Methylomagnum ishizawai: one gene and its partners. Each later gene encodes a partner of the first gene's protein in a complex. Links are inferred from orthologs where the notes say so. Each region holds a gene or a part of one and is shown on either strand. Other genes may lie near its edges.

What was found.
Region 2: the proteins of accD (region 1) and accB are in contact, whole or in part, in a solved structure (PDB 8UXZ), measured with the Escherichia coli proteins. The link is inferred for Methylomagnum ishizawai from one-to-one orthologs.
Region 3: the proteins of accD (region 1) and accA are in contact, whole or in part, in a solved structure (PDB 8UXZ), measured with the Escherichia coli proteins. The link is inferred for Methylomagnum ishizawai from one-to-one orthologs.
Region 4: the proteins of accD (region 1) and accC are in contact, whole or in part, in a solved structure (PDB 8UXZ), measured with the Escherichia coli proteins. The link is inferred for Methylomagnum ishizawai from one-to-one orthologs.

The regions. Positions count from the first base shown.
Region 1 is NZ_FXAM01000001.1:2,714,491-2,720,273, reverse strand. The notes cover bases 2,897-5,783. They hold accD (acetyl-CoA carboxylase, carboxyltransferase subunit beta), read left to right. Parts: upstream 2,897-3,806; coding sequence 3,807-4,760; downstream 4,761-5,783. Other genes in these bases: folC (bifunctional tetrahydrofolate synthase/dihydrofolate synthase), read left to right, coding at 4,765-5,783; trpA (tryptophan synthase subunit alpha), read left to right, coding at 2,973-3,785; trpB (tryptophan synthase subunit beta), read left to right, coding at 2,897-2,976. Outside these bases: B9N93_RS12035 (PEP-CTERM sorting domain-containing protein), read left to right, coding at 1-151; tRNA pseudouridine(38-40) synthase TruA, read left to right, coding at 307-1,122; B9N93_RS12025 (phosphoribosylanthranilate isomerase), read left to right, coding at 1,119-1,790; more of trpB, read left to right, coding at 1,771-2,896.
Region 2 is NZ_FXAM01000001.1:3,997,193-4,003,012, forward strand. What follows is about bases 1-2,924. They hold accB (acetyl-CoA carboxylase biotin carboxyl carrier protein), read right to left. Parts: upstream 1,736-2,924; coding sequence 1,265-1,735; downstream 1-1,264. Other genes in these bases: accC (acetyl-CoA carboxylase biotin carboxylase subunit), read right to left, coding at 1-1,237; aroQ (type II 3-dehydroquinate dehydratase), read right to left, coding at 1,740-2,186; B9N93_RS17870 (TlpA family protein disulfide reductase), read right to left, coding at 2,328-2,840; dsbD (protein-disulfide reductase DsbD), read right to left, coding at 2,840-2,924. In the rest of the region: more of dsbD, read right to left, coding at 2,925-5,191; divalent-cation tolerance protein CutA, read right to left, coding at 5,170-5,499; B9N93_RS17885 (FxsA family protein), read left to right, coding at 5,547-5,820. UniProt on the Escherichia coli protein: This protein is a component of the acetyl coenzyme A carboxylase complex; first, biotin carboxylase catalyzes the carboxylation of the carrier protein and then the transcarboxylase transfers the carboxyl group to form malonyl-CoA.
Region 3 is NZ_FXAM01000001.1:1,601,690-1,607,341, forward strand. What follows is about bases 2,019-4,774. They hold accA (acetyl-CoA carboxylase carboxyl transferase subunit alpha), read right to left. Parts: upstream 4,002-4,774; coding sequence 3,036-4,001; downstream 2,019-3,035. Other genes in these bases: tilS (tRNA lysidine(34) synthetase TilS), read right to left, coding at 2,019-2,968; B9N93_RS07270 (dienelactone hydrolase family protein), read right to left, coding at 4,035-4,754. Also shown: B9N93_RS07250 (CTP synthase), read right to left, coding at 1-1,082; B9N93_RS07255 (DUF4156 domain-containing protein), read left to right, coding at 1,276-1,608; more of tilS, read right to left, coding at 1,598-2,018; B9N93_RS07275 (hypothetical protein), read right to left, coding at 5,255-5,437. UniProt on the Escherichia coli protein: Component of the acetyl coenzyme A carboxylase (ACC) complex. First, biotin carboxylase catalyzes the carboxylation of biotin on its carrier protein (BCCP) and then the CO(2) group is transferred by the carboxyltransferase to acetyl-CoA to form malonyl-CoA.
Region 4 is NZ_FXAM01000001.1:3,993,361-3,999,195, reverse strand. What follows is about bases 1-2,939. They hold accC (acetyl-CoA carboxylase biotin carboxylase subunit), read left to right. Parts: upstream 1-766; coding sequence 767-2,113; downstream 2,114-2,939. Other genes in these bases: prmA (50S ribosomal protein L11 methyltransferase), read left to right, coding at 2,113-2,939; accB (acetyl-CoA carboxylase biotin carboxyl carrier protein), read left to right, coding at 269-739; aroQ (type II 3-dehydroquinate dehydratase), read left to right, coding at 1-264. Outside these bases: more of prmA, read left to right, coding at 2,940-2,991; B9N93_RS17845 (zinc-ribbon and DUF3426 domain-containing protein), read left to right, coding at 2,991-3,764; B9N93_RS17840 (MBL fold metallo-hydrolase), read right to left, coding at 3,777-4,418; B9N93_RS17835 (hypothetical protein), read left to right, coding at 4,560-4,964; B9N93_RS17830 (tetratricopeptide repeat protein), read right to left, coding at 4,971-5,492; B9N93_RS17825 (c-type cytochrome), read right to left, coding at 5,545-5,835. UniProt on the Escherichia coli protein: This protein is a component of the acetyl coenzyme A carboxylase complex; first, biotin carboxylase catalyzes the carboxylation of the carrier protein and then the transcarboxylase transfers the carboxyl group to form malonyl-CoA.

The DNA of each region.
Region 1 (5,783 bases):
CGTCCTCTTCAGCGATCCGGTCGGTTACGCCGGCAGTGGCGGCGGCAGCGGTTCGGAAGCCCCGGTCCCCGCCACCCTCTACCTGATGGGCTTGGGATTGGCCGGCTTGGGTTTCAGCAAGCGGCGCGGCTTGGGCCTTGCCCTGGCCTGATTCCAAACAGTCCCTGCGTTCGGCCCATGGACGGTGGCGTGTAACCGCATGACCGTCCATGGGTTTCCCGTCCGTCCTGCTATTCCCCCGATGCCGCTTCCGCCCTCCCGCCCAATCTGGAACAATAGCGCCCCCGTTCCCCCGCTATTTTCCCCATGCGTCTTGCTCTAGGTATCGAATACGACGGTTCGGCCTTCGCCGGCTGGCAATGGCAACCCGACAAACGCACCGTGCAGGCCACCCTCGACGCCGCCTTGGGCCGGGTCGCCGACCGCGAGGTCAAGGCGGTCTGCGCGGGCCGCACCGACGCCGGGGTTCACGCCTTGGAACAGGTGGTGCATTTCGATCCCGAAGTCCAGCGCAAGCCTTATTCCTGGTTGATGGGCACCAATACCGTCCTGCCCGAGGATGTGCGCGTATTGTGGGTACGCGAGGTGGCGGAAGATTTCCACGCCCGCTACAGCGCCATCGCCCGTTATTACCGCTATGTCATCCTCAACCGGCCCATGAAATCCGCCTTGCACCGACGGCAGATGACTTGGCATTTCGCGCCGCTCGATGTGGAGGCCATGCATACGGCGGCCCAATATTTGATCGGCGATCACGATTTTTCCTCGTTCCGCGCCCAGGGCTGCCAATCCAAAAGCCCGCACCGCTATATGCATTTCATCCATGTGCGGCGCGAAGAGGCCGATAGGGTGGTGATCGAACTGTGCGCCAACGCCTTCCTGCATCATATGGTGCGGAACATCGCCGGGGTCTTGATCGAGATCGGTTCCGGTAAGCGTCCCCCGCGCTGGGCCGCTGAGGTGTTGGCCGCCCGCGACCGCGCCCAGGGCGGTGTGACGGCTCCGGCCGATGGCTTATACTTGGGCGGGATTTGCTATCCCGAAGCCTTCGGTATCGTCCGCCATCCCATCTTCCAGCACCTGCCCGCCCACGCCAGCCGCTATACCCCGGACCGCGAGTGAACAAAATCCCGTACCTCTTCCGCCGAACTCGGGTTAAAATCTGCGGCTTCACCCGCCCCCAAGATGCCCTGGCCGCCGTGCATTTGGGCGCGGACGCTTTGGGTTTGGTGTTTTATCCGCCCAGCCCGCGCCATGTCGGGATCGAACAGGCCCGGGCCATCGTGGCGGGACTTCCGCCCTTTGTCACCGTGGTCGCTTTGTTTGTGGACGCGGCGGCGGCGCGGGTGGCGGAGGTCCTCGGGGCGGTGCGGATCGATCTGCTCCAGTTCCATGGCGACGAGGACGCTGGTTACTGCGGTGCGTTCGCCAAGCCTTATCTCAAGGCCATCCGCATGAGGCCGGGTTTGGACCTCGCGGGGGCCATGGCGCAGTACCGGGAAGCTTCCGGTATCTTGTTGGATGCTTGGCACCCGGACGCCCAGGGCGGTACCGGCGAGCGTTTCGACTGGGATTTGGTCCCGGCGGAGTCCGCCAGGACGTTGACGCTGGCGGGCGGATTGGCCCCCGGCAATGTGGCGGAAGCCCTGCGGACAGTACGGCCCTATGCGCTCGATGTATCGAGCGGAGTGGAAGCGGGGAAGGGAATCAAGGACGCCGCCAAGATGGCGGCGTTCATTCAAGCAGTACACCTATTCGATAGTAATCAATATGCCGACGGAAGCTTATAACCTACCCGACGAACGCGGCCACTTCGGTCCCTACGGCGGCGTGTTCGTGGCCGAGACCCTCATGTACCCCATCGACGAGCTGAACCAAGCTTATCGGCGCTACATGCAAGACCCGGAATTCCTGGCCGAGCTCGACTACGACCTCAAGCACTATGTCGGCAGACCTTCGCCCATCTACCATGCCGAGCGGCTGAGCCGCCATCTGGGCGGGGCGCAAATCTTCCTCAAGCGCGAAGACCTCAACCACACCGGGGCGCACAAGGTCAACAACACCGTTGGCCAAGCCCTCTTGGCCAAGCGCATGGGCAAGACCCGCATCATTGCCGAGACCGGCGCGGGCCAGCACGGCGTCGCCACCGCCACCGTGGCGGCACGCTTGGGCCTTGAATGCGTGGTCTACATGGGTTCGGTGGATGTGGCTCGGCAAGCGCCCAACGTCCTCAGGATGAAACTCCTGGGCGCGACCGTGGTGCCGGTCGAATCCGGCTCCAAGACCTTGAAGGACGCGCTCAACGAAGCGCTCCGCGACTGGGTCACCAACGTCGATAACACCTTCTACATTATCGGCACGGTGGCGGGTCCGCATCCTTATCCCGCCATGGTGCGCGATTTCCAAGCCGTGATTGGCCGCGAAGCCCGCCAGCAAATGCAGGACATGACCGGACGCCAAGCCGATGCCTTGGTCGCCTGCGTGGGCGGGGGTTCCAATGCCATTGGCTTGTTCTACCCCTTCATCGACGATAAGGACATCGCGATGTACGGCGTCGAAGCGGCGGGCGACGGTATCGAAACCGGCCGTCATTCCGCGCCCTTGAGCGCGGGCCGTCCCGGTGTGTTGCACGGCAACCGCACTTATCTGATGGAAGACGAGGACGGCGAAATCATCGAAACCCACTCGATTTCCGCCGGCCTGGATTATCCCGGCGTCGGCCCGGAACATGCTTGGCTCAAGGACTCAGGCAGAGCCAACTACGTCAGCATCACCGATAGCGAAGCGATGGTGGGTTTCCACACCCTGACCCGGATGGAAGGCATCATCCCGGCCCTGGAATCCAGCCACGCCGTCGCCTACGCCATGAAACTCGCGCCCACCCTGGGCAAGGACCAGCAAATCCTGGTCAACCTCTCCGGGCGCGGCGACAAAGACATCAACACCATAGCCCAACGCGAGGGAATCAGCCTGTGAGCCGCCTGACCGCCAAATTCGAGGCATTGCGACAAGCCCAGCGCAAGGCGCTCATCCCGTTCATCACGGCGGGCGATCCCACCCCGGAATTCACCGTCCCGGCGCTCCATGCCATGGTCGGGGCCGGGGCCGATATCATCGAGCTGGGCGTGCCGTTTTCCGATCCCATGGCCGACGGCCCGGTGATCCAGAAGGCCAGCGAACGCGCCCTGGTCCATAAGATGGGCCTGCGCCGGGTGTTGGGCCTGGTCTGTGAATTCCGCGCCCAGGACGCCGAAACCCCCGTGGTGCTGATGGGTTATCTCAACCCTATCGAGGCCATGGGCTACACGGCTTTCGTCGAGCAGGCCAAGGCAGCCGGGGTCGATGGCGTCCTCACCGTCGATCTGCCGCCCGAGGAATCCTCCGAACTGCTGCCCCTGCTGCACGAGGCGGGCATCGATCCCATCTATCTCCTGGCCCCGAACAGCACCGAGGAGCGCATCCGCAAAATGGGCCAACTCGGTCGTGGCTATCTCTATTATGTTTCGCTGAAGGGCGTGACCGGCGCTTCCCATATGGACTTGGGCGAGGTCGAGCGCAAGCTGGCCGAAATCAAGGCGCTGACCAACCTGCCGGTCGGCGTTGGCTTCGGCGTGAAGGATGCCCAAATCGCCGCCGCCATCGCCGCCTTTGCCGATGCCGTGGTCGTGGGTAGCGCCCTGGTCGGCAAGATCGAAGCCGCCGAAAGCGAACCCGACCGCGCCCTGGCCGGGATCGTCGCCTTGCTGCAATCCATGCGTTCCGCGATGGACGCCGCCTCTTCCTAAACCCATACGAGAGTCAACCCCTTGAGCTGGTTTCACAAACTTGTTCCTTCGAAAATCCGCACGGAAGCTTCTACCAAAAGCACGGTGCCGGAAGGATTGTGGAGCAAATGCCCGAGTTGCAACGCCATCCTCTATCGCTCGGAGGTGGAGCGGAACCTTGAAGTCTGCCCCAAGTGCGGCCATCACATGCGGATCGGTAGCAAGAAGCGTCTGCATCTGTTCCTCGATCCTGGGAACCGCCTGGAACTCGGCGAGAACCTCGCCCCGCTCGATCCCTTGAAATTCCGCGATAGCAAGAAATACAAGGACCGCCTGTCCCAGGCCCAGAAAGCCACCGGGGAAAAGGACGCGCTAAGCGTGGTCGCCGGGCAGTTGGAAGGGCGTCCCGTGGTCGCCGCCGCCTTCAATTTCGATTTCATGGCCGGGTCCATGGGGTCGGTGGTGGGCGAGCGTTTCGTGCGCGGGGTCAATCATTGCTTGGCCCACGGGATGCCCCTGGTGGTGTTCAGCGCCAGCGGCGGGGCGCGGATGCAGGAATCCTTGCTGTCCTTGTTCCAGATGGCGAAGACCAGCGCCGCCTTGGCCAAACTCGCCGCCGCCGGTTTGCCGTTCATTTCGGTGCTGACCGATCCCACCATGGGCGGGGTGTCGGCCAGTTTGGCGATGCTGGGCGATATCAATATCGGCGAGCCGGGTGCTTTGATCGGCTTCGCAGGGCCACGGGTGATCGAGCAGACCGTGCGCGAGAAACTGCCGGAAGGCTTCCAGCGCAGCGAATTCCTGCTGGAACACGGTGCCTTGGATATGATCGTGGACCGCCGCGAAATGCGCGGCAAGATCGCGGCCTTACTCGACCTTTTGATGACCGGTAGGCCGTCCGTGGCGCAGAAACCGCCCGTGGTCGAAGAACCCAAGCCTGAAATAGTCGCCACCGATGCGCCGCTGCCCAGCGGCGAACCCCAAGGCGACGCCTAAACCCATGCGTTTCACAACGCTGGCTGATTGGCTGGCTTGGCAGGAGACCTTGCATCCCCGCGCCATCGACATGGGGCTGGGCCGGGTGAGCCGGGTGTTCGCGGCGATGGATGGGGACCGCCGGGTTCCGTTCACCATCACCGTGGGCGGCACCAATGGCAAGGGTTCCTGTGTCGCCCTGTTGGACGCGATCCTCAGGGCGCAAGGCTACCGGGTGGGCACTTATACCTCGCCGCATATCCTCAAGTACAACGAGCGCATCCGCATCGATGGCCGGATGGTGGACGACGCGCCCATCTGCGAAGCTTTCGCCCGCATCGACGCCGCCCGTGGCGCAACCTCCCTCAGCTTTTTCGAGTTCGGCACCCTCGCGGCCCTGGATATCTTCGCCGCCGCCGGTTTGGACGTGCAGATTCTGGAGGTGGGCTTGGGCGGCAGGTTGGATGCGGTGAACATCATCGACACCGATGCCGCCTTGCTCGCCAGCATCGATATCGACCATCAGGAATGGCTGGGCCATACCCGCGAGGCGATTGGCCTGGAAAAGGCCGGGATTTTCCGCGCCGGGCGGCCCGCCGTGATCGGCGATCCGGCGGTGCCGGATTCGGTGCTAGGCTATGCCGAACAACAGGGCGTACCCTTGCGCTGCCAGGGCCGGGATTTTGGCTATGCGGTTTCCGGGCGGGGTTGGGCTTGGTGGAGCGGGGCGGCACGTCTCGACGATCTGCCCCGGCCCGCGATCCCCGGCGAGCATCAACTCATGAACGCCGCGGCGGTGTTGGAAACCCTGCACCGGATCGCCGACCGGCGGCCGGTTTCGGTGGACGCCATCCGTGGCGGTCTCGCCGGGGTCAGCCTGATGGGCCGGTTCCAATTCTTTCCGGGCGAGGTTCCCGTGCTGCTGGATGTGGCCCATAATCCGCAGGCGGTCAGGATGCTGGCCGGGTATCTCCGCCGGGAATTCGCGGGCCGCAAGGTCCATGCGGTGTTCGCGGTGATGCGGGATAAGGATATCGTCGGCAT
Region 2 (5,820 bases), 1.3 Mb from region 1 along the record:
CGCCGATGACCATCTCGGCCAGCGCGGTGCGCATCCTGGCGATGGCGCTGGCGCGGTCCTCGCCGTGGGCGATGAGCTTGCCGATCATCGAATCGTAATACGGCGGCACCTTGTAGCCATTGTAGATATGGGTCTCGACCCGGATGCCGGGGCCGCCGGGCATGTGGAATTGCTCGATCAAACCGGGGCTGGGCATGAAGTTCTTGGGGTCTTCGGCGTTGAGGCGGCATTCGATGGCATGGCCGCGCATCACCACATCCTCCTGCCGGATCGACAGGGTTTCGCCCGCCGCGATGCGCAATTGCTCCTTCACGATATCGAAGCCCGTGACCATCTCGGTGACGGGATGCTCGACCTGGACGCGGGTGTTCATCTCGATGAAATAGAATTCGCCGTCCTGGTAGAGGAACTCGAAGGTGCCCGCGCCGAGATAACCGATTTCCTGGCAGGCCTTGACGCAGCGCATCCCCATGGCTTGGCGCTTGGCCTCGTCGATGCCGGGCGCGGGAGCTTCCTCGATCACCTTTTGATGGCGGCGCTGGGTGGAGCAATCGCGCTCGCCCAGATGCACCACGTTGCCATGGCTGTCGGCGATCACCTGGAATTCGATATGGCGCGGATTTTCCAGGAATTTCTCCATGTAGACCATATCGTTGCCGAAGGCGGCGGCGGCTTCGCCGCGGGTCAGGTTGATGGCGCTATGCAGGTTGGCCTCGCTATGCACCACCCGCATCCCACGGCCACCGCCACCGCCCGCCGCCTTGATGATGACCGGGAAGCCGATGCGGCGGGCGATCTTGATATTGGTCTCGTGGTCTTCGCCCAGGGGGCCGTCGGAGCCGGGGATGCAGGGGATGCCGGCCTTCTTCATGGCGGCGATGGCGGCGACCTTGTCGCCCATCATGCGGATGGTGTCGGGCCGGGGGCCGATGAAGATGAAGCCGCTTTGAATCACCTTCTCGGCGAAATCGGCGTTTTCCGAGAGGAAGCCGTAGCCGGGATGGATGGCGACCGAATCCGTCACCTCGGCGGCGCTGATGATAGCGGGGACGTTGAGATAACTTTCTTTCGAGGCCGCGGGGCCGATGCACACCGATTCGTCGGCCAGGCGTACATGCTTGAGGTCGCGGTCGGCCTCGGAATGCACGGCCACGGCCTTGATGCCGAGTTCGCGGCAAGCCCTGAGGATGCGCAGGGCGATCTCGCCCCGGTTGGCGATGAGGATTTTACCGAGCATGGAGATAACCTAAAGGTGGGGGCCGCGTTATTCGATGATGAACAGCGGCTGGTTATATTCCACGGGCTGGGCGTTTTCCACCAACACCTTGGTGATCTTGCCGGATTTGTCGGCCTCGATCTGGTTGAGGATTTTCATCGCCTCGATGATGCACAGGGTTTCCCCGGTCTCCACTAATTGGCCCACTTCCACGAAGGACTTGGCCCCTGGGGTCGGCGAACGGTAGAAGGTACCGACCATCGGCGAACGGACGATATGGCCGGTGATGCGGTCGCCCTCGCCCGTCGCCGGGGCTTCCGGGGCCACAGCGGGTGCTGGCGGTGGCTGGTAGGCGATGGGCATCCCCGGTTGCATCATCGACACGAATTGTGGCGGGGCGGCCACTTGGGAGCCTTGCCGACTGATGCGGACGGATTCTTCTCCCTCGCGGATTTCGATTTCCGCGATATCGGACTCGCCGATCATCTCGATCAGCTTTTTTATTTTTCTAATATCCATGGTGTTATCGACCTTGCTCTAGGAATTGAAAGGCGGCCTCAAGGGCCAAGCCATAACCGGAAGCCCCCAGCCCGCAAATCACACCCTTGGCGATATCGGACAGGTAGGAATGATGGCGGAACGGCTCACGCGCATGGATGTTGGAGAGGTGGACCTCGATGAACGGGATGCGGGTGGCCTGGAAGGCATCGCGCAGGGCGATGCTGGTATGGGTGTAGGCGGCGGGATTGACGAGGATGAAATCCACCTGCTCATGGTAGGCGCGGTGGATGCGCTCGATCAATTCATGCTCGGCGTTGCTCTGGAAGGCTTCCAGGCGATGGCCGCGGGTTTCCGCACTCCGGGCGAGGCCCTCCACGATGTCCTGCAAGGTTTGCCGACCATAGACCTCGGGTTCGCGGACCCCCAGCATGTTCAGGTTCGGGCCGTTCAGGACCAAGATGCTCGCCACGGGAGAACCTCCGGTTAAGGGCGTTGTAAGGGAAACAAGCGCGGGTATTGTGCCGAAACCGGCAAATCTTGTCCATGAAGCTAGATTTTCCACGATGATCGCGGCAGTTGGTGCAAATACCCCAGGATTTCGCTACGGAACTCAAGGCCGGGTTTCCAGTAAAGGCCGGACGATATCGAGGACTTGCTGGCGCTCGAAGCCGCCGGTATGGGTGGCGACCGGCTGGCCCGTGCGGTCGAACACCACCGAGAACGGCAGCACCGACAGGTGGTTGCCGAGTTGGTCGGCCCAATGCGGCACGCGCTCGTCGCCGAGCAGGATGGGGTAGTTGATGGGATTGTCCTTGAGGAAGGTGCGGACCTCTTCCGGGTCGTCGATAGCAGCCCCGACGAACTGCAAGCCTTGCCCGCCGAGTTCCTGCTGCAAGCGCGAGAATTCCGGCATTTCCTCCCGGCACGGCGGGCACCAAGTGGCCCAGAAGTTGAGGACCACCACCTTGCCACGCCATTCGGCCAGGGAATGCGGCGTGCCCGCGAGGTCGTGCAGCGGCGGTTCGGGGACGGGTTCCGTGGGAGACGCCCACCAGTGCTGGGTGGCGATACCGGCCAGCAAGGCGGCGACCGCGACCAGTGGATACAACACTTTGCCGGTCATCAGCGCACCACCTTCCGCACATGTGCCACGAAGTTTTCGGCGTCCATATAGCCCACCACCCGGAACGCCTTGCGCTCCGCTTGGTCCGGCCCGAAGAACAAGGTGGCGGGCGGTCCCACCAGACTGAACCGCTTGAGCAGGGCCGCGTCGTCCTCGGTGTTGTCGGTGACATCGGCTTGCAACAGGACCACATCGGCCAGCGCGGTCCGCACCTTGGCATCGGTGAAGGTATAGCGCTCCATCTCTTTGCAGGACACGCACCAATCGGCGTAATAATCCAGCATCGTCCAGCGCCCGGCGGCCTGGGCCTTCTGGATTTCGCGGTCAAGTTCGGCCACCGATTTGACCCGCCGGAATTCCAGGGATTGCGGGGCCGCCGCCCCGGTACCGCCCGCCGCGACCGCCTGCAAGCCGCGCAAGGGTTGCAAGGGATCGCCCGTGTTGGCGGCCACGCCGATCAAAAGCAGGACGCCATAGGCCAGCATCACGATACCGACGCCCTTCCACAGCCTGCGCCAGCCCGAAGCGGGCTGCGGCAGCGTATCCAGCGCCCCGAGGTACATCGCCGGGATAATCAGCAGCAAAGCCCACAGGAACATCGAAGCCGCGGGCGGCAGGATACGTGCCAACAACCACACGGCGATGCCCAGCAAACCCACGCCGAACACGGCTTTCACCGAATTCATCCAGATACCGGCCTTGGGCAGCAATTTCCCGGCGGAAGCCCCGATGGCCAGTAGCGGCAGCCCCATCCCCAGTCCCAGCGCGAACAAGGCGCAAAAACCCAGCACCCAATCGCCGGACTGGCCGATATAGATCAAGGCACCGGCCAGCGGGGCCGCGACGCACGGCCCGACGATCAAGGCCGAGAGCGCCCCCATCACCGCCGCGCCCGCCAGCGTGCCGCCATGCTGGCGGTTGCTCCAACCGACCACACGGTCCTGGATGAAACCGGGCATTTGCAGGGTGAACAAGCCGAACATCGACAAGGCCAGCACCACGAACACCGCGCTGAAGGCGATGATGACCCTGGGCTCCTGGAACAAGGCTTGCAGATTGCCGCCGAACAGCCCCGCCAACACCCCGAACACCGCATAGGCCAAGGCCGAAGCCAGCACATAACTCAGCGACAGGAAGAAAGCGCGGCGGGTGGTCAGATGATGGCCGTGGCCGACCACGATGCCGGACAGGATGGGAATCATCGGGAACACGCACGGCGTGAACGCCAGCAGCAAGCCCATGCCCAGGAAGCTCGCCACCGTCAGCCACAGCGAATCGTTTTGCAACGAAGAGAAAATCTGGCATTGCTCAGATTGCGGCGCGTCCTCGACGAAGCCTGCGGCGGATTTCATCTCGCATTCGCCGGCGGGGGCGGCGGCGGGTGCGGGCGTGGTGTCCACACTGGCCTGGACCGTACCGGCGGCGGGCAATAGCAACTCGACCGTCTGGTTCATTGGTGGATAACATACGCCGCGGTCGGCACAGCCCTGGAACCCGGCCTTCAAGGCCAGTTTGAGCGGTTGGGCCGCATCGCGCACCAGCGGCAGCGCGAAAGCCACCGTTTCGTGGAACACCTCGACATCGCCGAATTCCTCGTCGTGCTTGGCTTCGCCATGGGGGATCGAGTAATCGCCCAACGCCACGCCCGGCGCCTCGGCCAGGGCGAGCTTGAATTTCTCGCGGTAGAGGTAATAGCCCTTGGCGATCTGCCAATGCAGCCACAGGGTATGATCGTCCTTCACCTCGGCGAAAAACCGGAACGCCTGCTCGGCGGGCAATAGTTCATCCTGGCCGGACCCCGTTTTCAGCCCCAAGGCATGGAGCGCCCCGCCCAGCATCGAATTCGACGCCGCCGCGACATTCAACGGTGGCGGCGCGGGCCAGTCCAGCCGCAGCGTCTGTTTGAGCGGCGGATAGCATACCCCGGCATCGGCGCAGCCCTGCACGCTCATCTCCAAAGCCAAGGTTTGCATCCCGCCGTCCTGGCGCGCCACCGGCAAGCGGATTTGGGCATGGTTCCGGTAGACCTCCATCTCGCCGAAAATCTCGTCGTGCTTCAGCTTGCCCTCGGGCAACACCGGCTCGCCCAATTGGACCCCTGGGGTTTGGGTGGCGAATTTGAATTTCTTGCGGTAGAGGTGATAACCCTCGGCAATATCCCAATCCAATACCACCGTGTCGCCCTCGATCCGGGCCGCGCTCCGAAACGCCTGTTCCGCCGGCAACAGGTCTTCGCCCTCCAGCGCCCAGGCCACGCCCGCGCACCACAGGCACAGCATAAAAAAGCCGCCCCAGGCTCCAAGGCGGCGGCTGAAAAACAGGACGGGAGTCAGGGTTGGGGATGTAGACATGCGCTGATCCAGTGCAGATAAGGGGCCGAACCGCGCGCCACGGGCAGGGCGACGATTTCGGGGACATCGTAGGGATGGCGGGATTGGATGAAAGTTTCCAAGGCCGGATAGAGAGCGGCTTCGGTCTTGATGAGCAACAGGTGTTCGGAAGCCCGCTCGGTCTTGCCCTCCCAGGTGTAGACCGAAACCAGGCCGGGCAGGAGATTGACACAGGCCGCGAGCCGCGCTTCGACCAAGGCTTCGGCCAGCGCCCCGGCGCTGTCGGCGTCGGGGCAGGTGCATAGAACTAGACAGTATTCGGTGGACATGGCAAAAAGCCCCTGGGTTTTCCCGAATTTTACCGTATGAGGATGGGATGGACATTAGACAATGGTTATTGGCCGCCGTGGTGGCCCTGCCGCTCCTGGAGCTTTACCTTCTAATCAAGCTGTTCGGGGCGCTGGGCTTCGTCACGACGGTGGCCTTGCTGCTGGGCGCGGCCAGCCTGGGGATGTCGCTATTGCGCTCGCAGGGCTTATCGACCTGGATGAACGTGCAACGCGCCCTGGCGCGGGGCGAAACCCCGGCCCTGGAAATGCTGGAAAGCGGATTGGTGGCCCTGGGCGGCTTGCTCTTGGTGATCCCGGGAT
Region 3 (5,652 bases), 1.1 Mb from region 1 along the record:
ATTTTGCCTTCGATGCCGCGCTCGCCGAAACCGCCCGGCACCAGGATGGCATCCACGCCTTCCAAGGCGCCGGTGCCCTTGTCCTCGATCTCTTCCGATTCGATGAAGCGGATTTCGACCTTGGTCTTGGTGTGGATGCCGGCGTGGATCAGGGCTTCGGTCAGGGATTTGTAGGCGTCGGAATGGTTGACGTATTTGCCGACCATGGCGACAACGACCGTGCCGGCCGGATGCTTGAGCCCGTCCAGCACCGCCTGCCATTCCGACAGATCGGCGGGATGGGCTTCCAGCTTGAGCTTTTTCACCACGATATCGTCCAGCCCTTGCGCGTGCAGCGAGAGCGGGATGCGGTAGATGGTGTCGGCGTCCACGGCGGAGATGACCGCGTCCTCGTTGACATTGGTGAACAGGGCGATCTTCTTGCGCTCGGATTGCGGCACCAAGCGGTCGGAACGGCAGATCAACACATCGGGCTGGATGCCGATAGTGCGGAGTTCCTTCACCGAGTGCTGGGTCGGCTTGGTCTTGAGTTCGCCCGCGCCCGCGATATAGGGCACCAGGGTCAGGTGGATGAACAGGCACCGATCCTCGCCCAATTCCACCCGGAGTTGGCGGATGGCTTCGAGGAAGGGCTGGGATTCGATATCGCCCACAGTGCCGCCGATTTCGATCATGGCGACATCGTAGCCCTCGGCGCTCAGGCGGATCACCCGCTTGATCTCGTCGGTGACATGGGGGATGACTTGCACGGTCGCGCCGAGATATTCGCCGCGGCGTTCCTTGCGGATCACGTTCTCGTAGATTTGGCCGGTGGTCCAGTTGTTGACCTTGCCCATGGTGGTGCGCAGGAAGCGCTCGTAATGGCCGAGGTCGAGGTCGGTTTCGGCCCCGTCCTCGGTGACGAACACCTCGCCGTGCTGGAACGGGCTCATGGTGCCGGGATCGACGTTGATATAGGGGTCGAGCTTGGTCATCGTCACCTTGAGGCCGCGGGCTTCGAGGATGGCGGCCAGGGACGACGCGGCGATGCCTTTGCCGAGCGAGGAAACGACACCGCCGGTAATGAAAATGTACTTGGTCATGCGCGAAGGGGGAGGGTTGACCGCGGTCGCCCGCTTGGGGGCCAGGGACGGATGCGGTGGATGGCGGAATATAAGCGTGGCATTTTACCCGACACGGGGCGTTGCGTCATCGCCAGCCTTGGTTTCAAATCGGCGGAAAGCCGGTTTACCATAGCGGGATCAAGTAATAATCCAGGTTTTCAGGAGGAACTAGATGGGCGGGACAAGGCGATTCAGGATGTTGGCGGGCGTGGCGTTGCTAGGCATTGTGGCGGGTTGTGCCTGGGTTGATCTCAAGCCGCAGGGCGAGAAGGTCCGGGTGTTGTCGAAGTCGGAAGTAGGCCGTTGCAAACTGTTGGGCCAGGTCACGGCCAATACCACGGCGACCCTCGGTTTCATCGCCCGCGGCAAATCGGTGGTCCAGGAAGAAGTGTATCGGCTGGCCCGCAACAACGCGGGCGGCATGGGCGGCGATACCATCGTCACCAAGGGGCCGCTGTTGGAAGGGGAGCAGTCGTTCGAGGTCTATCGCTGCATCAATCCGTAGCGGGGTTTTCCGATAGGGCGCGGAGAGGCGGGGGTGGAAACCATTCGATCATGATATTGCGCCCCGCCGGGTCGCCCGCGAATGCCTGGCAAATCCACCTTCCCCCCACCGCCACCAGCCGTCCATCCACATAGACCAAGGGCGTCCGCTCCCGCACCCAGGGCGGAATCCCGGCTTCCTGGAACAGCTTTTTCAAGTCCCGCGAGCCTGTCCGGCCCAGGGGGCGGCAGGTTTCGCCGCCTTGGCGGTAGCGCACGGTAATGGCTGCCGTCCGCCACAATCCAGGCGCGATGCCGGGGCCATCGATGGGCCGGGCGATGAGTTCGCCGTTGCCATCGGGCAGGAGCAGGGGCGCGAGGCCGTCCCAGGCGATGATGGTGCCGCTATCGAATGGCCCGGCGGGTGGCAGCAAATACAACTCGTTCCGATAGCGGCGGATTTCCCCCTCCCGCCAGCGCACCGCGGGACTCCGCTCGGGATGGGCGTTGAGGGCGCAATCCAACACCTGTTCCAACACGCGGGCCGAGGGCGTTCGGAAACCTTTGGCCCCGATCCATTCCCGCAGCACCAAACGCCGATCCGCCGCCGCATAAGCCAACAGGCGGTCCACGCACAGCGTCCCCCGCTCCGGGTTCAGCGCCGCATGGCAGAGGTCGCGGGCCAGCGCCGCCAGGGTGGCCTGGGCCTCGGCGCAATGCCGGGCGGAGCGGCTGAGGGTGGCGCCGACGGCGGGCCAGCGCTCGGCCAGCACCGGCAGGATGCGGTGGCGGATGAAATTGCGGTCGTAGCCCAAATCCCGGTTGCTGGGGTCTTCGAGCCAATCCAGTTCGAGCTTTTCGGCGTAATCCCGCAGTTCGGCGCGGCCATGGTCCAGCAAGGGCCGCGTGAGGAAACCGGGGCCGAACGCCGCCCGCTCCGGCATCGCCGCCAAACCCGGCAATCCCGCGCCGCGCAGCAATTGCAGTAGCAAGGTCTCGGCCTGGTCGTCCCGATGTTGGGCGGTGAGCAAGGTATCGCCCGTCGCCATCAATGTGGCCAGGGTTTGGTAACGGGCGGCGCGGGCGGCTTCCTCGGGGCTTTGGCCGGGACGGGGCCGGGCATCGACCCGCAGCAAACGGAACGCCACGCCCTCGGCCTCGCAGGTGGTCCGGCACTGTTCGGCCCAGTGTTCGGCGGCGGCTTGCAAGCCATGATGCACGTGGACGGCGGTGCAGCGGAAATCCTGGGAAACGCGGGCCAGTTCGGCGCACAGGCGCAGCAGTACCCGCGAGTCGAGTCCGCCGCTATAGGCGATCCAATAATGGGGGGAGGGCGGATGGCGGGCGAGGCTGGCCCGTAAAGTGTCGGCGGAGAGGTTCATGGAAGCGGGGTGTTCCGTGGCCCGGATGGAACACAGTGGAATCCGGGCTACGGGGTTGGGAAGCGGGTCAGGCGTTGGCTTCTTCGTAGACGCCATAGCTCATCAGGCGGGCATAGCGCCGTTCCAGCAATCCCTCCATGGGGGTGCGGAGCAGTTCCTCCAGGTGGCGCTTGATCGCCGCCTTCAGGTTGTTGGCGGCTTGCTGGCGGTCGCGGTGGGCGCCGCCCAGGGGTTCGGGCACGATCTCGTCGATCAGCTTGAGTTCCCGCAAACGGTCGGAGGTGATGCCCATGGCCTCGGCGGCGAGTTCGGCCTTGTCGGCGCTTTTCCACAGGATCGAGGCGCAACCTTCCGGCGAGATCACCGAATAAGTGCTGTATTGCAGCATCAAGAGCCGGTCGCCCACGCCGATGGCCAGCGCCCCGCCCGAACCGCCCTCGCCGACCACGGTGCAAAGGATCGGGGTACGCAGGGTCGCCATCTCGAACAGGTTGCGGGCGATGGCCTCGCTCTGGCCGCGTTCTTCCGCGCCGATGCCGGGATAGGCGCCGGGCGTGTCGATGAAGCAAAGAATGGGCAGGTGGAAACGCTCGGCCAAGCGCATCAGGCGCAGCGCCTTGCGGTAGCCTTCCGGGCGCGGCATTCCGAAGTTGCGGTGGATTTTCTCCTTGGTGTCGCGGCCCTTCTGATGGCCGATCACCATGACCGGCAGGCCGTCGAGTTTGGTCAGACCGCCGACGATGGCCGGATCGTCGGCGTAGGCGCGGTCGCCGTGCAACTCATGGAAATCCCCGAAGATCAATTCCAGGTAATCCAGGGTATAGAGCCGTTGCGGATGGCGGGAGATTTGCGAAATCTGCCAGGCGGTCAGCGAGGAAAACACCGATTCGGTGAGCTTGCGGCTTTTGTCTTCGAGGCGGGCGATTTCTTCGCTGATGTTGATTTCGTTGTCGAAGCCGACCCGTTTGAGTTCGCCGATCTTGGCTTCGAGTTCGGCGATGGGTTGTTCGAAATCGAGGAATTTCAGGTCCATGTTTTAGTTGTCTCGGCGCGGACGGAAAAACGGCTATTTTAACACCTCGGCTAGGAAATCTTTGAGGCTTTCCCAGGAACGGCGGTCGGCGGTTTCCTGGTAGACCGTGCCGAAGCCAGGGTCGTTGGCCCTGGGGTTGGTGAAGGCGTGGACGGTGTGGCCATAGGCGTGGATTTGCCAGTCGGCCCCGGCCTGGGTGAGTTCATGGCCCAGGGCCACCATTTGTTCTGGCTTGACCATGGGGTCGTCGAAGCCGTGCAGGGCCAGCACCTTGGCTTTGATCTTATTGTTGCCGGTATTGCCGGGCGGGATGAACAGGCCATGGAAGCTGACCACGCCGCGTAGGTCGGCCCCGGTCCGCGCCAAGTCCAGCACGCACAGCCCGCCGAAGCAAAAGCCCATGGCGGCGATGCGCCGCGCATCGACTTCCGGTTGCAGGCGTAGGGTATCGAGGGCGGCGGTGATCCGGCTTTGCAAGAGGACGCGGTCTTGCACGAAGGGTTGCATGAGTTGGGCGTTTTCTTCCGGCCCCGAGCCCAGGACGCCCTTGCCGTACATGTCGAGCGCGAAGGCGGCGTAGCCGAGTTCGGCCAGTTTGCGGGCCTTGTCGCAGACGAACTCTTCGCGGCCTGCCCAGGCATGGGCGATCAGCACGGCGGGCAGGGGTTGGGCGCGGCGGTTGTCGTAGGCGAAAAAGCCTTCGAGCGCGGTGTCGGCGTGGGTGTAATCGACGGTACGGGTTTGGATCGCCATGAAGCTTATCTCCGGTCGGGAAATGGGTGGGGAGGCCAGCGGCGGCGATACCCTAGCAGAAGCCGGGCCGGGAATGCCATGGTTGCGGGCGGGCGCTGACCACGCTCCGGGCTTGGGTCGCGATGCTGGTCATCGGTGGCCGACCAAAACGGGAGCGAGCCGTATGGGGTTTTGGGGATGCTTGAAACATCGGCCCGGTGGGCGGAGAGGATGCTTGGATGACTGCGAAGGCTGGTGGCGGAATTTTCGCTTAGGGGAACCTAAGCAAAAAAGCGACGGCTTACTCCTGGAACAAAAGTATTAAGAAGAAGCCGTCGGTAAAGTGGACTTTGCCGAAAGTTCTCTCGGGTTCCGTGTACGAGTAATTAAACCATCGACATGAACCGGGATTGCCACATCCAACAAAGTCTGCTGAGGTTTTTTTTACTGGGATGCCCCGCTTGCGCCGCTAGGATATTTCCGGGCTGGGCAGGCGGGGCATAGGTGCTTTTACCTTGTTATTATTTGGAGTGCTGGCGTTCGATCTGCTTTTCCACCTCAGCCTTGGATTCGGCCTGGGCTTGTTGATTCTTGACGCCGGCTTCCAGATCATCACGCGCACCGCGCATGGCGAACACGACAACGACCGCTAAAAGGATAACGCCGCCGATGTACAACCAAAAATTGTCTTTCTCTTGTTCCATATTTACCTCCTCAGTCTTTCGTCTTTCGTTGATATTGAAAAATCACGCCCTTCTGGTTGGGGCGGGAATAAAATATCGGAGATCAGAGGCTGTTTGGTTACAAAACCGTGTAAATTTCATTTCAAATGAATACGTAATAAATGAAGTTATCATAAAAATTTCATGATTTGATCGATATGCTTGATGGCGATGTATTCATGAAACGGCGGGCCGCT
Region 4 (5,835 bases), 1.3 Mb from region 1 along the record:
CACCGCGCCTACCATGAGCAGGTGGATTTCATCCTCGTCAATCCCGCCGCCTACACCCATACCAGCATCGCCCTGCGCGATGCCTTCCAGGCCACCCGCATCCCGTTCATCGAGGTCCACCTCTCCAACATCCATGCGCGTGAGCCGTTCCGCCATCATTCCTACCTGTCCGATATCGCCAAGGGTGTGATTTGCGGGCTGGGGGCTTCCGGTTATGGCTTGGCCCTTGAGGCCGCCTTTCAATTCCTAGAGCAAGGTCGATAACACCATGGATATTAGAAAAATAAAAAAGCTGATCGAGATGATCGGCGAGTCCGATATCGCGGAAATCGAAATCCGCGAGGGAGAAGAATCCGTCCGCATCAGTCGGCAAGGCTCCCAAGTGGCCGCCCCGCCACAATTCGTGTCGATGATGCAACCGGGGATGCCCATCGCCTACCAGCCACCGCCAGCACCCGCTGTGGCCCCGGAAGCCCCGGCGACGGGCGAGGGCGACCGCATCACCGGCCATATCGTCCGTTCGCCGATGGTCGGTACCTTCTACCGTTCGCCGACCCCAGGGGCCAAGTCCTTCGTGGAAGTGGGCCAATTAGTGGAGACCGGGGAAACCCTGTGCATCATCGAGGCGATGAAAATCCTCAACCAGATCGAGGCCGACAAATCCGGCAAGATCACCAAGGTGTTGGTGGAAAACGCCCAGCCCGTGGAATATAACCAGCCGCTGTTCATCATCGAATAACGCGGCCCCCACCTTTAGGTTATCTCCATGCTCGGTAAAATCCTCATCGCCAACCGGGGCGAGATCGCCCTGCGCATCCTCAGGGCTTGCCGCGAACTCGGCATCAAGGCCGTGGCCGTGCATTCCGAGGCCGACCGCGACCTCAAGCATGTACGCCTGGCCGACGAATCGGTGTGCATCGGCCCCGCGGCCTCGAAAGAAAGTTATCTCAACGTCCCCGCTATCATCAGCGCCGCCGAGGTGACGGATTCGGTCGCCATCCATCCCGGCTACGGCTTCCTCTCGGAAAACGCCGATTTCGCCGAGAAGGTGATTCAAAGCGGCTTCATCTTCATCGGCCCCCGGCCCGACACCATCCGCATGATGGGCGACAAGGTCGCCGCCATCGCCGCCATGAAGAAGGCCGGCATCCCCTGCATCCCCGGCTCCGACGGCCCCCTGGGCGAAGACCACGAGACCAATATCAAGATCGCCCGCCGCATCGGCTTCCCGGTCATCATCAAGGCGGCGGGCGGTGGCGGTGGCCGTGGGATGCGGGTGGTGCATAGCGAGGCCAACCTGCATAGCGCCATCAACCTGACCCGCGGCGAAGCCGCCGCCGCCTTCGGCAACGATATGGTCTACATGGAGAAATTCCTGGAAAATCCGCGCCATATCGAATTCCAGGTGATCGCCGACAGCCATGGCAACGTGGTGCATCTGGGCGAGCGCGATTGCTCCACCCAGCGCCGCCATCAAAAGGTGATCGAGGAAGCTCCCGCGCCCGGCATCGACGAGGCCAAGCGCCAAGCCATGGGGATGCGCTGCGTCAAGGCCTGCCAGGAAATCGGTTATCTCGGCGCGGGCACCTTCGAGTTCCTCTACCAGGACGGCGAATTCTATTTCATCGAGATGAACACCCGCGTCCAGGTCGAGCATCCCGTCACCGAGATGGTCACGGGCTTCGATATCGTGAAGGAGCAATTGCGCATCGCGGCGGGCGAAACCCTGTCGATCCGGCAGGAGGATGTGGTGATGCGCGGCCATGCCATCGAATGCCGCCTCAACGCCGAAGACCCCAAGAACTTCATGCCCAGCCCCGGTTTGATCGAGCAATTCCACATGCCCGGCGGCCCCGGCATCCGGGTCGAGACCCATATCTACAATGGCTACAAGGTGCCGCCGTATTACGATTCGATGATCGGCAAGCTCATCGCCCACGGCGAGGACCGCGCCAGCGCCATCGCCAGGATGCGCACCGCGCTGGCCGAGATGGTCATCGGCGGCATCCGCTGCAATATCCCCTTGCTGCTGGACATCATCAACGACGCGGCGTTCGAGGCGGGTGGGCAGAACATCCATTACCTGGAACAAAAACTGGGGCTGAAGCACTGATGTGGCAGCAATTCGCCGTCGTCGTCGATGAATCCAGGGCCGAGCCGCTGTCGGACCTGTTCATGGACCTCGGGGCGGTGTCGGTCGGTTTCGAGGACGCGGGCGACCAGCCCTTGTTCGAGCCGAAGCCGGGCGAGACGCCGCTGTGGAATCGTACCCAGGTGGTGGCCTTGTTCGAGGAGGGCGCGGACGAAGCGGCGGTCCGCGCCGCCGTGGAAGCCCGCTTCGGCGGCGGGTTGCGCGACTGGAGAGCCTCCGTCCTGGAGGATCAAGTGTGGGAACGGGCGTGGCTGGAGCATTTCAAGCCCATGTCCTTTGGCCAGCGGCTGTGGATTTGCCCCACTAGCTACGAGCCGCCCGAACCCGACGCCGTCAATGTCTGGCTCGATCCCGGCCTTGCCTTCGGCACCGGCACCCATCCCACCACCGCGCTGTGCCTGGAATGGCTGGACGGCCAGGAGGTGGCCGGCAAGACCGTGCTGGATTACGGTTGCGGCTCCGGGATACTCGCCATCGCCGCCTTGAAACTGGGCGCGGTCCTGGCCCATGGCGTCGATATCGATCCCCAAGCCCTCACCGCCAGCGCCGACAATGCCCGCAAAAATAGCGTGGAAGCCGGGCTGAAACTCTATCTGCCCAAGGCGCTGCCCGCGCTGGAAGCCGATATCGTGCTGGCGAATATCCTGGCTGGTCCCCTGGTCGAATTGGCCGCCGCCATCCTGGCGCCTTTGCGGCCCGGCGGCGGCTTGGCCTTGTCGGGCATCCTCGCCACCCAGGCCGACACGGTACGCGCCGCCTACGCCGACCGGGTCGAATTCGCGCCGACGCTGGTGCGGGAGGATTGGGCCTTGCTGTCCGGCGTCAAGCGGGCCGGGTGATGACGAAGCGGTTCCGGTGCCCGGCCTGCCAAACCGAGTACCGCATCGGCACCCAGGAATTACGCGCCAGCCAAGGGGAAATCCTCTGCAAGCATTGCCATACCGCCTTCAATGCTTGGCCCCGTGGCGCGGCGCGGAGCCAGCTCGCAGGACCGGACCGCAATCCGCCCGCCCCGCCGCCCCGCTTCGGGCACGGGCGTTTGGAAGAACTGGACGAGGCCCAAGCGCCTTGGGGAATCGATATGCCCGCCACCACTGACCGCATCGGGCGCAAGCCCCGCCCCCAATCCACCGGCTTCCCCGAACTGCCCGAACCGCTGCGCTGGGGGGCCGCCGCCCTGGGCCTATTGGCGCTGCTGGGCGTGCAGGTGTTCGGCTTCGAGGGCAAGCGCCTGGCCCAGAACAGCTATGCCCGGCCCGTGCTGGATAGCCTGTGCGCGACTTTCGGCTGCGAACTCGCGCCGTTCAAGGACACCGCCCATATCGCCACCTTGGACCGCGCTTTGAGCGCCAACCGGGACAGCAAGGAAATCCTCGATTTCCGCATGGTGTTCGCCAACCAAGCGACCCTGCCGCAGGATTTCCCCGATGTGCGGCTGGTGCTGAACGCGCTGGACGGGCATCCGCTGGCCGAGCGGGTGTTCGCGCCGATGGACTACCTCCCGGACTGGCAGGAAGGCGCGGAGATGCCGGTCGGCAAGTCCTACGAAATCCGCCTGACCCTCGCCAAGCCCAGCCGGGAGGTGGGCGGTTTCACCATCGAATTCCGGTAATTCCGTGCCCGGTCACTCCATGCCCACGCCCACATAGGGATTGTGGCGCATCTCCTCGCCGAAGCTGGACACGGGGCCATGGCCGGGGATGAACACCACGTCCTCGCCCAAGGGGAACAGCCGCTCGCGGATGGATTTCAACAAGGTGGCATGGTCGCCCTGCGGGAAATCGGTGCGGCCTATCGAACCCTGGAATAGCACATCCCCCACCACCGCCAGCCGTTCGCCCCGGTGGAAGAACACCACATGCCCCGGCGTGTGCCCCGGACAATGCAGCACTTCCAGGGTTTCTCCGCCGAATTCCACCGTGTCGCCCTGGTCCAGCCAGCGGTCGGGCGTGAACATCGGCACCGGCGGGAAACCGAACATCCGGCTTTGCTGGGGCAGCAGCTTGATCCAGAAATCGTCCAGCCGTTGCGGGCCTTCGACCGGGAGGCCCAGGCGCTCGGCCAGTTCCGCCGTGCCGCCGGCGTGGTCGATATGGGCGTGGGTCAGCAGGATTTTCACCAGCTTCACGCCCGCCGTCCGGGCTTCTTCGAGGATCAGGTCCAAATCCCCGCCCGGATCGATCACCACGCCTTCCAGCGTGCGCTCGCACCAGAGCAGGGTGCAGTTTTGTTGGAACGCGGTGACGGGGACGATGAGGGCTTTCATGGCGGTGGCTCGGCAAAAGGGGGAATGGTAGCGGATCGGGTCCGGTTTGGTCTTGCGGAGGGTGTGCGTAGAATGGGGCTTATTTCCACTGCGTGGCTGGGAAACCCCGCCCACCGCCGCGCATCCATGCGGGAGAGCGCCATGGTAGACCTGAAAAAACTCTTGATCCTCAAGGACAAGCTCATCAAGTCCAAGGACTTCAAGGAGCCTTGCGATTATTTCCTGGGCCATTTCGCCGAGCGGCCCGAGTTCATGCGGATGGGCGAGCCGGTCGATGGCGAATTCATGCGGCCCATCGTGGTGGAACTCGGCAACGCCCTGCTCAAGCGGCGGCCCAGCGAGGTCCGGCTGACCATGACCGAAATCGCCGAGTACCATTTCCTGCACGGTGCTTGCCTGATCGATGGCAAGCCCGCCAACCTCATCTATTTCCGGGATATCGATATGGGCATCCTGTCCCTGTTGCACGAGGACGCGCAGGGGGTGGTGATGGCGCGGTTTTCCTGCGTGTACAAGCCGCCGCAGCCGCCGCGCGCCCTGCACTGAGCCGCCTTAGCGCAGGAAGTCCGGCACCGGCCAGGGGTCGCAAGGGTTGAGGCTGGCTCCCTGGGCGATCCGTTCCCGCGCCGCTTCGTCCAGCGCCCCGCCGCAAGCGTCCTCGACGCGGCGGAATTGCGCGTCCACTTGTTTGGCCTCCGCTTCCCGCCCGGTCTTGCGGTAGACCGTCGCCAACAGGTTCATGGCGCTGGCGGTCAAGGGATGTTCCGCCCCAAACGCGGCGGTCCGGGTTTCCAACAGGCGCTTGATCGCGGTTTCCGCCTCGGCGTAGCGCTGTTGCTTCAGATAGGTCATGGTCAGCCCGTTCAGGCTGGTGTCGAAGAACAAGCCCGGTTCCAACTGTTCCCCCAGGCGCATCGCTTGTCGGCAGGCCGCTTCCGCGTCCGGGTAGCGGGCTTGGTCCAGGGCTTGGTCGCATTCGCCTTGCGACCGGGTCCAGGCGAAGATTTGCTCTTCGTCGGCCTGGACCAGCGCGGGCAACAGGAGGAGGAGCGGGGTGGCGCGGCGGATCGGCATGGTTGTGGGTGGGGGTTGGTGGGCGGGTGCGGCCTTCCCTGGCCGGTGGGTTTTATTCGCTGGCACCGGCGTAATAACGCGCCAGTTGCTTGATTTCCTCGTCGCTGAGTTGTTGGGTGAGCGAGCGCATCCGGCTGTAGAGGTCGTTATGGCGCTCGCCGGACTTATAGGCGAGCAGTGTTTGTTCCAGATAGGCCGCCCGCTGCGCCGCCAAGGCCGGAATATCGATCTTCTGGCCGCGTCCGTCCGCTTCGTGGCAGGCTTGGCACGGTGGCAGGATGCGCTTGCCGTCGCCGCGCCCGACCAATTGCTCGATATTGTCCGGGATCAACATGGGCTTCCG